Regions from separate parts of the Mucilaginibacter lutimaris genome, predicted to be linked through region 3. Evidence: riboswitches for the same ligand, from Rfam matches in the RefSeq annotation. Region 3 holds a riboswitch; each other region holds the start of a gene.
The links. Region 3 has a riboswitch for S-adenosylmethionine ahead of metH (methionine synthase). Riboswitches for the same ligand answer to the same signal wherever they lie in the genome.

Region 1 (2,189 bases), on a different contig from region 3:
CCCAACCAATTCAGAAGATCTTTTAACTAACCTCGCCGCCGCTGTAATTACCATTTAAATACACTTATATATTACGCTGCTATGGCTTTATATAAAGCCGATAACTTCTCTACAGTATGATCTATTTCCTGGGCGGTGTTAAATTTACTGAACGAGAACCTGATCGTGTTTCTTGACCCATCTGCGCCAATTGCCTTCAGCACGTGCGATGCCGAACCGGTTGAACATGCGCTGCCGCCCGATACGGAGATATTATTCTGATCCAGATACGCCAGCAGATCGCCGGTTGCATGGTTAACGGGCAGGCTTGCGCTTAATACGGTATATAAGCTTTTATCTGCAATGGCCGAATTACCATTAAAATAAACATCCCCTATCTGCTCCCGCAGTTTAGCGATCATCCTGTTTTTTAAATTTTGAATATAAACCCGGTGTTCATCAATATTGCGGTAGGCAATCTCTAAAGCTTTAGCCAGGCCTATTATTCCGTGGATATTCTCGGTACCGGCGCGTAGCTTACGCTCCTGCGAGCCGCCGTGCAATAGTTGGGATAACTGTACACCATTGCGGCAATATATAAAGCCCACGCCTTTTGGCCCGTGAAATTTATGTGCCGATGCTGCTATAAAATCCGTGTTTAGTTTAGACAGGTCGTGCCTGTAATGCCCCATGGTTTGTACCGTATCTGAGTGGAAAAGAGCGCCCCTGCTTTTACAGACCTCACCTATCAATTCAATATCGTTTAAATTACCTATTTCGTTATTGGCATGCATTACAGATACCAGCGAACGGCCGTTGGTTTTAAGCAAAGCATCCAGGTGGTTAATATCCAGGTTGCCGTGGCTATCGGTGTTTATAAAACTTAGTTGTATTTCGCCCTTAGTTTTGAGCGCTTCTAAGGTATGCAGCACCGCATGATGCTCGAAAGGGGTTGTGATAACGTGTTTTATTTGATGCGAGCGAACGCTTGACAAGATAGCGGTATTATCTGCCTCGGTGCCGCCACTGGTAAATATGATCTCGCCCGGCGTAGCATTAAGCAGGCCGGCAATAGTGGAGCGCGCCCCTTCAATGGCCTTTTTTACCTCGCGGCCGTGCTCATGATGCGATGACGGGTTGCCATAGTATTCTAATAAATAAGGGGTGATGGCTTTAAATACCTCGTTATCCAGTTGGGTGGTGGCTGCGTTATCTAAATAAATTCTCATTATGTGTCTGTTTTTAAATGTTACCAATGTTTCTTTAGTAACTTATCTCAAAAAAAGAGGACACAAAGGATAAAGCTATTTAACTTTAATGTGTGGTCATCTTATCTTTCTCCCCAATAAGTGGAGCAGGAGTTAGCACCTTTTACGCGCTTTGAAGCGGTACAGGTTGCTAAGACGTCATAGGGCCTTTCCCTCTGTCTTTCTGGATAAGTTATTAAAAGAACTATTTAATGATGCAAATATATATAATATCCTATAATGTCTATAGCTTTAATAGAATTTATTTAAAAATAATTTGAAAGTTACTATTTTCTTTCATCAGTCGCCCTCCAACCGAACGGCCTATTGTTCAAAAACGAACACTTTATACAACCGATAACCTTTCTGTTGACTATTCTTTACAACAACATGTACTCATTTTGCATACACCCTTTGCTTTATACTATTTTATTTTTTGGTTCAAAACGGCTGTTTTTAAACCTTTTAAGTTTTAATGTAAAAATAAATATGGTTGCGTGTCATTTTTTCTGGTCGGAATGAAAAGTTTGGCATTAGTTTGGAATAGTACTTATCAAACGGAGATATTATGATCGACGAAATAACTGAAACCAAGGATGGGGAGAAAGAGTGGGAAAACCCTCAAGCTCCCGAGAAAACATCCGACGCGAGAGATGAAGAGCAAATAGCAAGGCAATACAAAGAAGCGAAACGCCGACATGATAACCTTAGCGAAAACCAAAACAACGAAGACAAAGAGCAAACTAAAAACTGAAAATTTTAAATATTGGACTATGAAAACTTACCAAAAACCAGCAACCAGCAAATTAGTTAACCGTTTCGACAGAGAGTTAATGAACATTTTGATGAGCGACCTAAAAGCGCTTAAATCAAAAACCGCAACCCGCAACGCTGCATAATTAACAACTGCATACTCACAACTTTAAACATTAACCTATGAAAGCTGAATACAAACCTGCAACA
Region 2 (2,189 bases), on a different contig from region 3:
CGACTGCTGGAACGCTGATGCTAAAATTGGCAAACAGCCTGCGCCTAAAGTGGGTGTGCACAACTCTGGCTGGCTGCAGGATCCCGGTAACCGCCTAAACAACGCGGGCGAAACTGCAATGCTGCAAGCCTACGTTACTGATGTACTAACCGCCTTTAAGCACGATAAACGCATACTGCTTTGGGATTTATATAACGAACCGGGCAACTCTAACAAAAAGGACGCATCTATGGGCTTACTTGTAAAAGTGTTTACCTGGGCGCGCGCAGTAAACCCCGACCAGCCAATTTCTGCAGGCCTTTGGGACTGGAGTTTTGAAAAGTTAAATGCCTACCAGGCCTTAAACTCCGATATTGTGACTTATCATGATTATACCGACGAAGCATCGCATCTTAAAACCATACAATTACTAAAAAGCCATGGCAAGCCATTGATTTGTACCGAATATATGGCACGCACCCGAGGCAGCAAGTTTGCCAACGTAATGCCAATGCTAAAAAAAGAAAACGTAGGCGCACTTAACTGGGGCTTTGTAATGGGTAAAACCAATACCATCTTTGCCTGGGATAATCCTATACCTGATGGTAGCGAACCTAAGGAATGGTTCCATGATATCTTCCGTAAGGACGGTACACCTTACAAGCCCGAAGAAGTGGAGCTGATAAAGAAGCTTAACGGGAAGTAATGATCATGTAGCGATGGGTTTTATACCCATCGCTACATGTAAGGATTGATTAAAGCTTGCATAATATTGTAATACAAAATTTTCTCATTGAAATTCAATTATTTAAAGAATATTTTAAATAATAAATATTAAGTCTATAGGAATTATAGATTTAATATGTACTTTTGTGATGTAATCGTTCTTTAAACATACTTATCCAGAAAGACAGAGGGAAGGGCCCTATGATGTCTTAGCAACCTGTACAGCTTTAAGGCTTGTAAAAGGTGCTAATTCCTGCTTCGCTGCTTAGCGGAGACAGATAAGCTGATTTAATAAAAACCGAATGCTCATGAAGCGTTCTGTTTTCACCTTGAAGGCCTCTCTCTTAATCGCTTTTCCGGATAAATTACCGAAACAAAATTGAAATGTATAGCTTTATGGAGCCTCACCCAAACCCTCTCCGAAGGAGAGGGCTTAAAAAGTCTCCCCTTTCGGGGGAGATTTAGAGGGGGCTTAACAATATTAAAAACCAATATCATGAGTTTAAGACTTGGCGACGACGCCCCAAATTTTAAGGCCCAGACATCGCAGGGCGAAATTGATTTTTACGAATACCTGGGCGATAGCTGGGGTGTGCTATTCTCGCACCCGGCAGATTATACACCGGTTTGTACTACCGAGCTTGGTAAAACCGCCTCATTAAAAGATGAGTTTGAGAAACGCAATGTTAAGGTTATAGCCCTAAGTACCGACAGTGCCGAATCTCATAAGGGCTGGATAAATGACATCAACGAAACACAAAACGTTGAGGTAACATTCCCGATAATAGGCGACGAGGACCGCAAAATATCTGAGGCCTACGACATGATCCACCCGAATGCATCATTGGTAGCTACCGTTCGTTCGCTGTTCATCATTGGGCCGGATAAAAAGATAAAACTTATCATCAGCTACCCGGCATCAACCGGAAGGAACTTTCAGGAAATACTGAGGGTGATAGACAGCCTGCAACTAACCGCCTACCACAGTGTAGCAACCCCTGCCGATTGGAAAGACGGTGAGGATGTGGTAGTGCTGCCATCTATTAAAACAGAAGATATTCCGGCTAAATTCCCTAAAGGGTTTACCGAGGTGAAGCCTTATTTAAGGACGACACCACAGCCCAATAAATAGGCTATAAGAATCAAAGTCGCGTGGCCGAGAGGATAGGTGTGGGTCTGCAAAACCTTTAACGGTAGTTCGAATCTACCCGCGACGTCTAAACTGACTGACTAATAATGACTGGGCGGTGGGCTGAGGAGCTCATCGCCTTTTTTATTTATTCCGTATGGACTCACCCCGCGACGCTTCGCGCGCCACCCTCTCTCCGCTACGCGGAAAGAGGGTGGAGGAAAATAAATTTACACACCCTCTTTGCGAAGCAGAGAGGGTCGACCAGCGAAGCGTAGTCGGGGTGAGTAAACTATTGAAGAGCGATTTATACACAATCCCGTTCCCAGCTTGTATATTTACATTATGAGCAACT
Region 3 (2,189 bases):
AGGAATTTCACCATCACCGCTTCCGAGTCTATCATCCCCTCATCCATGTTAATGTCTATGACTTGCGCGCCGCCTTCTACCTGCTGCAGGGCAACAGTAAGGGCAGCCTCGTAATCTTCGGCCAAGATGAGTTTGGAGAATTTGGGCGACCCGGTGATATTGGTACGCTCGCCTATGTTTACAAAGTTTGTTTCGGGAGTAAGGGTTACTGCTTCCAGTCCGCTTAATCTTAAATAAGGCTCTATTTGAGGAATTTGTCTTGGCGGATATTTTGCAGCCTTTTCGGCAATGCATTTAATGTGGTCGGGCGTGGTGCCACAACAACCACCTACAATATTTACAAGCCCGGCTTTTATAAAATCATCCACCTGGTGGGCGGTTTCGTGCGGTGTTTCATCATAAGCGCCAAATTCATTCGGCAAACCGGCGTTAGGATAAGCCGAGATAAATACACCTGCCTTTGCAGAAAGCTCCTCTAAATGGGGCCTCATTTCTTTAGCGCCCAAAGCGCAGTTCAACCCTACCGATAACAGGTTTGCGTGACTGATAGAGTTCCAGAAAGCCTCTACCGTTTGCCCGGAAAGGGTACGACCCGATGCATCGGTAATGGTACCGGAGATCATAATCCCCCCTGTCTCACGGAACGCAGGGTAATCTTTACCTGCGGCTTTACACTCGTCTTTATATCGTTGTATGGCAAACAGCGCTGCTTTGGCGTTCAATGTGTCAAATATGGTTTCGACCAGCAACACGTCCGAGCCGCCATCCACCAAACCACGCACCTGCTCATAGTAAGCCTGCGCGAGGTCATCAAACGTAACGGCGCGGTAACCGGGGTCGTTCACATCCGGCGATAAAGAAGCCGTGCGGTTTGTAGGGCCAACGGCGCCAGCCACAAAGCGTGGTTTCGACGGATCTTTTTTAGTGTATTCGTCGGCCACTTCACGGGCAATGCGCGCGCCTTCGTAACTTAATTCGTAATCAAGTTCTTCGAGGTGATAATCGGCCAGTGATATTTTTTGTGTACTAAAGGTATTGGTCTCTATGATATCCGCACCGGCGTCCAGATATTCGGCGTGAATAGCCTTGATCACATCCGGGCGGGTTATATTTAGCAGGTCGTTATTGCCTTTAAGGTCCGACGGATGATCACGAAAACGCTCCCCGCGAAAGTCCTCCTCACCAAGTTCGTACCTTTGGATCATGGTACCCATAGCACCGTCAATAACCAATATGCGTTTTTGTAGTTCTTTTCTAATATCCATGTTTATGATTGCACCGATTTTTTTTTGATGATTGCACCGATTAAAAATGATCGCAACCGAAATCGGTGTAATCAAAAAACTATCTATGAAATCTCAAAACTCAGCTTACTCGAAAAGTCGGGTGTTGAATTGACTTTCACTTATCTGTCTCAAGCCATTCATTTGGTTTGAGTAGAATGTAGCACCTTGTTAAGTAACAGGTTGCTAAGACATCGCAGGGTCTAATCCCTCCGTCTTTCTCCATAAGCAATGCAAAGATGAATAATAATGTTGTAAAGTGCAAGCGTATAAATTACACGCAATTGCCTGCTATCCGTTGGCTGAAGCCAACGGCAATGATTTTTGCCGTGTTTCAATTTTTACAAGATAAAACATTTAATCAAGCTAACTGCAAATTCATTGCCGTCCCATAAATGAGACGGATGGCAAACAAGCAAAACTGGCTTTAGCCAAAATCTTTAACGATTAACTCACCCCCTGCCCCTCTCTGTTGCGCAAAGCGGGGATTATTTTGGACCCCTCTTTCCGCGAAGCGAAAAGAGGGGTCGAGCGAAGCAATGACCGTGTAAGTAAACTCTTTAAAAAAAAAAAGCCGCCTGTTATTGCAGGCGGCTCTTCAATATGGTTTAAACCTATTATCTCCTGTTACCGCCAAATATGCGCAGCAATAAAAGGAACAGGTTAATAAAATCAAGATAAAGGGTTAAAGCGCCCATTATAGCAGTCTTTTTACCTTCGGCGCTACCGTACTCTAAGCCTGCACCAATGCGTTTTAATTTCTGCACATCGTAGGCGGTAAGGCCTACAAATACTGCCACCAATACGTAGCTAATTAATAAACTAAAACTTCCGCTGTGGAAGATGAATAAGTTTAACACGGTGGCGATGATACCGCCAATTAACAGCATGATAAGGATAGAGCCA

Region 1: it holds a riboswitch for S-adenosylmethionine, as region 3 does, so the genes downstream of both, ACFQZI_RS11900 (cysteine desulfurase family protein) here and metH (methionine synthase) in region 3, are expected to answer to the same signal.
Region 2: it holds a riboswitch for S-adenosylmethionine, as region 3 does, so the genes downstream of both, ACFQZI_RS09870 (peroxiredoxin) here and metH (methionine synthase) in region 3, are expected to answer to the same signal.

The regions. Positions count from the first base shown of each region.
Region 1 is NZ_JBHTIA010000008.1:90,426-92,614, reverse strand. It holds gene ACFQZI_RS11905 (helix-turn-helix transcriptional regulator) at 1-30, shown strand, start outside; gene ACFQZI_RS11900 (cysteine desulfurase family protein) at 72-1,208, opposite strand; SAM riboswitch class I at 1,307-1,421, opposite strand; gene ACFQZI_RS11895 (hypothetical protein) at 1,795-1,980, shown strand; gene ACFQZI_RS11890 (hypothetical protein) at 2,000-2,125, shown strand; gene ACFQZI_RS11885 (hypothetical protein) at 2,163-2,189, shown strand, end outside.
Region 2 is NZ_JBHTIA010000005.1:39,657-41,845, forward strand. It holds gene ACFQZI_RS09865 (1,4-beta-xylanase) at 1-685, shown strand, start outside; SAM riboswitch class I at 875-990, shown strand; gene ACFQZI_RS09870 (peroxiredoxin) at 1,202-1,837, shown strand; tRNA gene ACFQZI_RS09875 (tRNA-Cys) at 1,852-1,922, shown strand; gene ACFQZI_RS09880 (DUF5996 family protein) at 2,180-2,189, shown strand, end outside.
Region 3 is NZ_JBHTIA010000003.1:91,400-93,588, reverse strand. It holds gene metH (methionine synthase) at 1-1,265, opposite strand, end outside; SAM riboswitch class I at 1,403-1,514, opposite strand; gene ACFQZI_RS01185 (Bax inhibitor-1/YccA family protein) at 1,901-2,189, opposite strand, start outside.